DNA from 4 places in the Exiguobacterium oxidotolerans JCM 12280 genome. Region 4 is predicted to be linked to each of the others. Evidence: riboswitches for the same ligand, from Rfam matches in the RefSeq annotation. Region 4 holds a riboswitch; each other region holds the start of a gene.
The links. Region 4 has a riboswitch for S-adenosylmethionine ahead of P403_RS0106785 (Na+/H+ antiporter NhaC family protein). Riboswitches for the same ligand answer to the same signal wherever they lie in the genome.
Positions count from the first base shown of each region.

Region 1: another riboswitch for S-adenosylmethionine. It lies ahead of P403_RS0107630 (amino acid permease); the one in region 4 lies ahead of P403_RS0106785 (Na+/H+ antiporter NhaC family protein).
Region 2: another riboswitch for S-adenosylmethionine. It lies ahead of msrA (peptide-methionine (S)-S-oxide reductase MsrA); the one in region 4 lies ahead of P403_RS0106785 (Na+/H+ antiporter NhaC family protein).
Region 3: another riboswitch for S-adenosylmethionine. It lies ahead of P403_RS0107495 (LLM class flavin-dependent oxidoreductase); the one in region 4 lies ahead of P403_RS0106785 (Na+/H+ antiporter NhaC family protein).

Region 1 is NZ_JNIS01000001.1:1,501,414-1,503,616, reverse strand. It holds gene P403_RS0107635 (polysaccharide pyruvyl transferase family protein) at 1-1,021, shown strand, start outside; SAM riboswitch class I at 1,130-1,231, shown strand; gene P403_RS0107630 (amino acid permease) at 1,312-2,203, shown strand, end outside.
Region 2 is NZ_JNIS01000001.1:2,017,270-2,019,472, forward strand. It holds gene msrA (peptide-methionine (S)-S-oxide reductase MsrA) at 403-933, opposite strand; SAM riboswitch class I at 1,041-1,147, opposite strand; gene P403_RS0110275 (M20 metallopeptidase family protein) at 1,218-2,203, opposite strand, start outside.
Region 3 is NZ_JNIS01000001.1:1,473,795-1,475,997, forward strand. It holds gene P403_RS0107490 (ATP-grasp domain-containing protein) at 1-192, opposite strand, end outside; gene P403_RS0107495 (LLM class flavin-dependent oxidoreductase) at 189-1,247, opposite strand; SAM riboswitch class I at 1,320-1,424, opposite strand; gene P403_RS0107500 (DUF975 family protein) at 1,616-2,203, opposite strand, start outside.
Region 4 is NZ_JNIS01000001.1:1,325,766-1,327,968, reverse strand. It holds gene P403_RS0106785 (Na+/H+ antiporter NhaC family protein) at 1-879, opposite strand, end outside; SAM riboswitch class I at 961-1,064, opposite strand; gene P403_RS0106780 (metal ABC transporter solute-binding protein, Zn/Mn family) at 1,133-2,104, opposite strand.

The sequences.
Region 1 (2,203 bases), 180 kb from region 4:
AGCATTCGTCAGCGCAGTCCTCGAACGTTCGAGAATCATTGGACTTCGTGGTGAAATCACGTCGAAATACCTGACACGCCTTGGTTTCCGTGAAGGCATCGATCATAAAGTCATCGGTTGCCCATCGATGTATGCATTCGGTCGTGATCTTCACATCCGTGAGACAAACATCACGAAAGATTCGATGATTAGTGTCAATTCATCACGTTTTTCACCCAAAAATGTCCTTGATTTTATCACACGTGGAATGGAAGAGTATCCAAATCACTATTTCATCCCACAATGGATGAAAGAATTGAAGTTGACGTACACTGGAACTCATCCGTTTGGAGACCTTTCAGATATGAATTATGCAGCTAGAATGTCACACCCGGTGTATATGAATGGCCGTGTTCGTTTCTTCTTAAACGCTCAAACGTGGTTCGACTTCCTCAAAGAAGCTGACTTGAGCTTTGGTGCACGTCTCCACGGAAACATCACAGCGACACTCACTGGAACACCGAGTATTTTGATTCCTAAAGATGCAAGGATGCGTGAATTAACAGATTACCATCAATTGACTCACATCTGGGCAAATGACATCACGGCGTATACACGGCTTTCGGACGTCGTCGAAACAGCAGACTTCCAAAGCCCGGCGCGGATTCAAGTGAAAAACTTCGATAACTTTCTTGACTTCTTGAACACGAACGACTTGGAGCATATCTATCAAGACACGAACTATCCAGAGAACGTGCCGTTTGATCGTGAAATGGCGAAAACAGAACTCCTCCCAGCGGTTAAACCGATTACAGGAATCAGTATGGAAGAAGCAATCGCACGTTTTGAATCATTCTTTCCAGAAGAAGAGAAAAAAATCGCTGCGATTCAAAAACATGATAAAGATAAAGACAAAAAGATTAAAACGTTACAAGATAAACTCAACAAGCAGACGAAGGTGGTTAAACATCAAGAAGGTACATTGAACCGTAAAGCAGTTCGGGTGGCCCTTAAGACAGCTAATCTCTTCGTAAAAAAATAATAAAAGAACGTCTCATGCCAATGCAGTGTGAGACGTTTTTTTTGAATTGTATTATCTGAATTGTGTTGACAATTCAAAAAAGGACTGCTATTGTTATGAAAAATTACATTCTTATCCAGAGAGGTGGAGGGACTGGCCCTTTGAAGCCTCAGCAACAGGTCGAAAGATACTGTGCTAATTCCTGCGGGTGTTGTACCCGATCGATAAGCGCTCTTGATGTTGTCGACCGACGCACCCTGTCTGTACAGGAGTGCGTTTTTTTATTGAGCGAGAAAGAGGAGTGGTGGAGGATGGAGCAAAAAACAACATTTCGACGAAAGATGGAATCCCGTCATATCGTCATGCTGTCGTTAGGTGGCGTCATCGGGACGGGGCTGTTCCTAAGTACGGGGTACACATTAGAGCAAGCAGGTCGAATCGGGACGATTTTGTCCTACTTGCTTGGGGCACTCGTCGTTTATCTCGTGATGCTTTGTTTAGGGGAACTCGCTGTACATATGCCGGAAACCGGTGCCTTTCATAGTTATGCAACAAAGTACATTGGACCGGGAACCGGCTGTACGGTCGCCTGGCTCTACTGGCTGACGTGGACGGTTGCGCTTGGGTCCGAATTCACAGCAGCTGGTTTATTGATGCAACGCTGGTTTCCGGACGTGCCGGTCTGGTTGTTCAGCGGATTGTTCGTCATCATTATTTTAGTGATTAATGTACTGACAGTGCGTGTGTTCGCCGAAGTCGAATTTTGGTTTTCTGCCGTGAAAGTCATGACGATCATCGCCTTCATCGTCTTAGGGGCAGCAGCAATCGTCGGCTTTATTCCACTGGCGTCAGGAGAAGCAGCTCCGTTGTTCGGACCGCTGACGGAAGGGGAACTCTTCCCGAACGGGGCCTTTGCGATTTTGATGACGATGCTCGCCGTCAACTTTGCCTATTCAGGTACAGAACTGATTGGTGTTGCGGCAGGCGAGACGGTTGATCCGAAGCGGACGATTCCTCTGGCCATTCGGACGACGATTGTCCGGCTGGTCGTGTTTTTTGTCGGCACGATCATCGTCCTGGCGATTTTACTGCCGACGGATGCAAAAGGTGTGCTTGAGAGTCCGTTCGTTGCCGTGTTTGAACGGATCGGGATTCCATTTGCGGCGGACATCATGAACTTTGTCATCTTGACAGCAATCTTAT
Region 2 (2,203 bases), 690 kb from region 4:
AAATGAAAGCTTCTCCCTTTTTCGTTGCTTTCCTCGGGCGAGGCGCAAGCCGTTGCTCCTTGATCCTCACGGACAACGAGCAGGGTCTTGCCAGCCTCTTGGCAGCGCGTGTTCACGCGCTTTTTCCCGCAGGAGTCAACGAAAAACGAAGCTTTCAGGGTATACCGCAGAGAAAAATCATAGAGTAGCTTTAGAGCGCAATCCGTCTCGAATCGCTTTTAAAGCGAAAAGCAATCGGTCGCGACCCTGCAGCTTTGCTGTAGCGGCGCGGAAGATTGCCGCTTTGAAGACGAGGCGAGACAGGGAAGCGTGAACTGATTGTCTTTCGTTATAGCATATGTACTCTTCATAAGCGTTTATTTGCAACCAAAAAAGCCCACGCGAAGAGCGGGCTTTTTTAGTTTAGACAGAAACTTCTTCTTTCCAAGCCACATCGATGAATTCATCGCGACCTGATGCTTGCCGGTCTTTTTTGTAGTGCTCTGGATTCTTTTTGTGGAAGCCTTGATGATAGTCTTCTGCTGGGTAAAACGCTTGTGCCGCTTCAATTCGTGTGACAATCGGTTGCTTAAAGCGATTGCTCGCAGCAAGCGCGTCACGTGAAGCAATCGCAGCAAGGCGCTGTTCTTCCGTATGATAAAAGATGGCAGGTGCATATTGGGTCCCGCGGTCTTGGAACTGTCCGCCGGCATCTGTCGGATCCGTTTGCGGCCAGTAAAGTTCGAGTAACCGTTCGTATGGGAAGAGTGCCGGGTCAAATGTAACTTCAACGACTTCGACATGACCTGTCGTCCCCGTTTTCACTTGTTCGTATGTCGGGTTTTCCACATGTCCTCCTGTATAACCGGAAACAATTCCGTGAATCCCCGGTAATTCCTCAAAGGGTGTCACCATGCACCAAAAACAGCCTCCTGCGAATGTTGCTTTTTCCATCTATATCTCGTCCTTTCCGCTGGCGTTAGTCGCCCTGTAGTGATTCGTGCTCTGACAGCGAGAAAACGAAAACGACTCCTTTGCTTGGTTGCAAAAGGAGTCGTCGCTTTTTATCAACCAAAGCTTGCGCTTTGCTGGTCGTAGCACCTTGCCACTGAAGGCAGGTTGCTGGGACGTCATCGATCCAGATCTCTCAGTCCACTCTTGATAAGTGTTATATGAAGTTGATTAAATTCGTTATCATTGATGTGATAATAGCATCTCTAAAACGACAAAGTCAATCCTTAAGATTGTAAAGCATGCAGGACGGTTGCGCCTAAGGCTTTTGCACCGATGAGTAACGCCTGTTCATCGATTTCATATTTCGGATGGTGTTGCGGATAAATCGTACTCCCGTCCGTTTTGGCGGACCCCGTAAAGAAGTAGCTTCCTGGGATACGCTCTAAATAATAGGCGAAATCATCGGCTGCCATCATCGGCTTGAGTTCTTTGACAGATGCCTCACCTAAGAAAGCTGTCGCTTCCTTAACGAGATTTGTTTCTACCGGATGGTTCCACAGGGACGGATAACCGGTCGTAAAGTCGATGGAGTAGCTGGCACCGATTCCGGCACATGTCGTCCGGGCAACTAAATCGACCTCTTGCCGTAACTGGTGCCGGAGTGTTTCGTCAAATGTTCGAATTTCTCCGACAATCCGTGCTTCACCGGTAACAATATTTGGAGCCGTTCCGGCATGGAATGAACCAATCGCGACGATGGCAGGTGAAAACGGATCAACGCGACGACTGACGAGGTGTTGGAGATTACAGACGAGTTGCGCCCCGGCGACAAGCGCATCTTGTGTCTTATGCGGCGCTTGCGCATGACCACCCTGTCCGTGGACGACGATTTCAAATTCATCGATGGCACAAAGCGTATGTCCTGCGTGATAGCCGATTGTCCCGACAGGCAAGTCGTTTTCGAGATGCGTACCGAAAATTGCATCGACTCCGTCGAGACATCCGTCTTCAATCATTTGAATGGCACCACCTGGGAAAACTTCTTCCCCGTGTTGATGAATGAACACGATTGTTCCATGAAGCTCTTCTTGCAGTGCTGTAAAGGCCGCCGCAAGACCAAGTGCAATCGCCGTATGTCCGTCATGTCCGCACGCATGCATGACGCCCGGATGAATCGAACGGAAGGCGAGATCCGTTTCCTCCTGCAGTGGCAGGGCATCAAAATCAGCCCGAATGGCGATGGTTTTTCCAGGATATTTTCCTTTGAGGG
Region 3 (2,203 bases), 150 kb from region 4:
ATAGCGGTGCCCCCGTGTATGGGACGAGGCACTCATCCGGCTGTAAAAAACGCCCTCTGGTGGTGTTTCATCAAGTGGAACGATGCCTTCGTTGAGGTGCCACTGTTCATACGGTAAGTTGAGTTCCTCGAGTCGCTTGATTAAATGATCCGTCCATTCCTGATTTTCGTGTAAAATATGAATTTTCGTCATTTTAGTTGACCTACCTTTCGTTTCGCTTCGACACGTGGCATGACCTCGCGGGCAAAGCGTTCCATTTCTTCGAGTTGGGGAGAAAATTGAAGCAAGAGCAATGTCACGCCGACCGCTTCAAATTCAAGAATCCGTTCTGCGATTTGATCCGGCGTCCCAATCAGGTTCGGACGCAAGCCACGGTTTGAGACGGAATAGTCATTTCGTTTGACCTGTTGTTCGAGTTGCGATTTACTGACGAAGTCGTCATACCCGGCGTATCCGGCACCGTCTTCTTTCACGTCCGTAATCCGGCGCCATTCTTCGAGCGCTGCTGCTTCCGTCTCGCGACAGATGATATAAGCCGCCAGTCCGAAACTCGCAAGCGGCTGCTTCCCGGTCGCCGCGCGGCGGGTTTTCATATCCGTAATCTTCGTCGCGACTTCATCGACTGTTCCTCCGTGCATGACATAGGCATCACAGTGATTGACGATTGTCTGTTTCCCCGTCTCGCTCTCACCACCGGCGTACAGCTTGATACCGGGACGCTGAACGGGTTTCGGGTGAAGCTCTGCCCGTTCCAGCTGATAGTAGTCCCCGTCAAAACTGTAGGGTGATGCGTCCGCCCATAATCCTTTCATGACCGTCACGAATTCTTCCGTTCGGGCATACCGTTCGTCATGGGCTGTAAAAATCCCATTGTACTGACGGGCTTCTTCCTCCCACCAGGCCGAAACGACGTTGAGCGTGAACCGTCCATTACTCAATTGATCAATGTTTGCCGCCATCTTTGCTGTTGTTGCCGGATTATGAAAACCGGGTCGGACGGCTGTCATGATTTCCAACCGTTCCGTTGTTGCCGCGATGGCTGCTGCTGTCGTCCACGCCTCAAGACTCGGTTCGGCTATTCCTTTGATGTCGTTTAAATTCAATTCTGCAATCAATGTCGTCGAAAAGCCAATCCGTTCTGCCGTCTGTGCGACGTGTTTCGCATAATCGAATGTCGCCGGCATTTGTTCATCCTCGACGTTCCGTAACCAACCTCCGAAGATTGGTAGCCAAAATCCGTATTCCATCCCCCGTGCCCCCTTTTTGCATAAAAAATCGCTCTTTTCGTTTAGAAAAGAGCGACGAATGTCTACTGTCGGCTCTTATCTTCAAAGGAATGAATTCCTTTTGGAAGTAGCACCTTCCGCTCATGCGGGGTTGCTGAAGTGTCGTCGGGCCAGTCCCTCGACTTCTCGTGATAAGAATGATTGAAGTTAGCGTACATCTTTTAGCGGAGTAAAGCAACCTTTAAACCTTCTTTTCCTATCGGAATTAAAAAAACATTTGGAAAATCACTCTGTTTCTTGATACTTCTTTGTCTAGAATCTAAAAACAGGGATTGCACATCGGTTTAAGATGGCAATCCCTGCTTTATATGGTGCTGTTCAAAATCAATTCATTCTGGTGATACGAACGGTGGGTCATTGTGATTTGCATCCATCATGGCTGTCCGGTGACCAGTCGTCGAAACTTCTTCCCCACGCACGCGATCGTAGAACTTCGCGATTGTGACGCTGAAGTACGGGCCAATCCAGAGGAAACCGATTCCGAGCGTAATGATTCCGAGCAAGAACCAGCCGATGAACGAAAGGACAAGGAAAAATGCCTCTTTTTTATGGCCATCCATCATTTGGCGTGAACGTGTAATCGCATCGAGAATGCCGATTGACGGTTCGTCGCGCAAAATGTAGTACGTCAGCATGTACGAAAATGACTTGATGATTCCCGGAATGATGAACAGCAAGAACCAGAGCCCTAAGAAAATCGTCTGAACGATCGCAAGACCAACGGCTTTCAGAAACATTTTGTACGGCTCAAACAAGTCGGCGATTTTCGTCTCTTCGTCCCGGGCGACAGATAGTGCAAGCCATGACCAACCAATCGCAATTGGGAGCGTGACAATCGACAAGAGTAAGCCAATCAAGTCGATGAACTCGAAATCGTTACCTGATGATGCGGCTCCATTTGGAACACCTTGAATGAT
Region 4 (2,203 bases):
TCCGCCCATCAGTAACGTCAAGATGGAGATTTCTGCCATCCCCATCAATCCGTCAGACATCGCGAGAACAAAGCCACTTAATCCGAAGCTTCCGTCGATCATCCCGATGATCCCTGTCAACAATGTCCCGCCGAGTAAGACGAGAATGACGTTGACACCGAAAAGTGCGAGCACGATGACGGAAAGATACGGAATCAACTTATAGAAGTCGAACGCCTTTGCTTCGACGACATCTCCGGCGCCTGATACGAAGGCAAGTAAGATGACAGTGATGATAGCAGCAGGCAAGACGATTAAAAAGTTCGTTCTGAATTTATCACGCATGTTCGTTTTTTGTGTCCGGACGGCTGCGATCGTCGTATCGGAGATGAACGATAAGTTGTCACCGAACATTGCTCCACCGACGACGGCAGCAGCGGCGAGTGCGACATTGACACCCGTCGCGTCATGAATCCCAAGGGCAATCGGGGCGAGGGCAGCGATCGTCCCGGTCGAAGTCCCCATCGCCATCGAGATGAAAGCGGCGATGATGAACAATCCACTCATCAGGAGCGACTGGGGTAGGAAGCTGAGTGCGGCATTGACGGTCGCATCAATCGCTCCAATCGCATTCGCTGTTCCGGAAAACGTACCGGCAAGTAAAAAGATGAAGACCATGATCATGATGTCCGGGTTACCGGCACCGCGGGCAATCCGCTCGACCGTCTGGTTGATGTCTCCTTTAGCTGTCGCAGCAGCAAAAATCAAGGCAATCAACGCTGCAATCAAGATTGGGAATTTGTAAAAGTCGTTGTAGAAGATTCCTGCACCGATGAATAATACAAGGAAAACGAACAAGGGCAACAAAGCCCATTTGTTCGGTGTAATCGTTTCGTTCATGTCGAATCACTCCATTTCTTCAGCATACAAAAAAAGACCCCTTCGCAAGAAAGAAGGAGGTCTTTACTGAAAAAGACGCTCTTCTTATCTCTCAAGCCGTAGCTTGCTGGATTTGGCACAGTACGAATCAATCGTCCGCTGCCGAAACATCATTGGGCCAGTCCCTCCGTTTCTCGCGATAAAAAGAAGTCATTTAGTTGTTTAAAATACGTTTTCTACCGTAACGTATCTTTTAATGCTTGTCAACAGCACCTTACTGCAGTGCCTGTTTGAGTGTCGTGACGTTTTCATTCATCAAATCAAAATAGGATTGATCTTGTTGTTCTTTTGTGACGGACTCGAGGTTATGGATCGTAATCGATTCGGCACCGATTTCTTTTTGGATGACACGGGCGACCTTTGGCGACACCGTCTCTTCGAAGGCGATATAGTGTAAGTCATGTAACTTAGCTTCTTTGACGATTGCGGCGAGTTGCTTTTGTGACGGTTCGTCAGACGGCGAGATACCGGCAATCGGGAGTTGCTCGAAACCATACCGCTCTGCAAGATATCCATACGCTGCATGAGTGACGAGTAACTCTTTTTTTGAACCGGAGTCAACGGCCTTTTGTAAGTTTTGGTCGAGTTCATCTGCCTGTTTATTAAAGAGTGCGAGGTTTTTTTCGAACGCATCCTTCCGGTCAGGTGCTTCCTTTGCTAACGCGGTCGTAATCGAGTCAGCCATTTTCTTGGCGTTGTTCGGGTCGAGCCAAACATGCGGATCGTATTGTCCATGGTCATGCGACGCTTCTTCAGCCTCGTGATCATCATGGTCATCGTGTCCGTCTTCTTCGTGCGTATGAAGCGAAGCGGAAGCCTCGAGTAAGTCGATATTTTTACTTGTCTCGACAAAACGGATGGAATTACCGGCTAAACTTTCCTTAATCTTTTCAGAGTACGGCTCAAGGGTTGTGCCGGTAAGTAAAAATAGATCGGCTTTCGCAATCGTCGTCAGTTGCTTCGGAGTCGGCTCATACGAATGCGGATCGGCGCCAGGTGGAACGATCATTTCGACCTGAACGTCCTTTCCACCAATTTCTTTGGCGATGGCTGCCGTGGCGAACGTCGAAGTATAAACCTGTAGTTTACCATCGTCACTCGAATCTGATGAAGACGATGACCCGCACGCAGCAAGAAGACTTGCGCTCATGGTTGCAACGGTGAATGCTGTAATTAGTTTTTTCATATGAATAAAACCTCCAAGATTATTAAAACGTAATTGTTCCGATTTGGACTTTCTAACTATATCCGACGAAAATTAAAGCGTCAAGTCGGAATGTTGTGA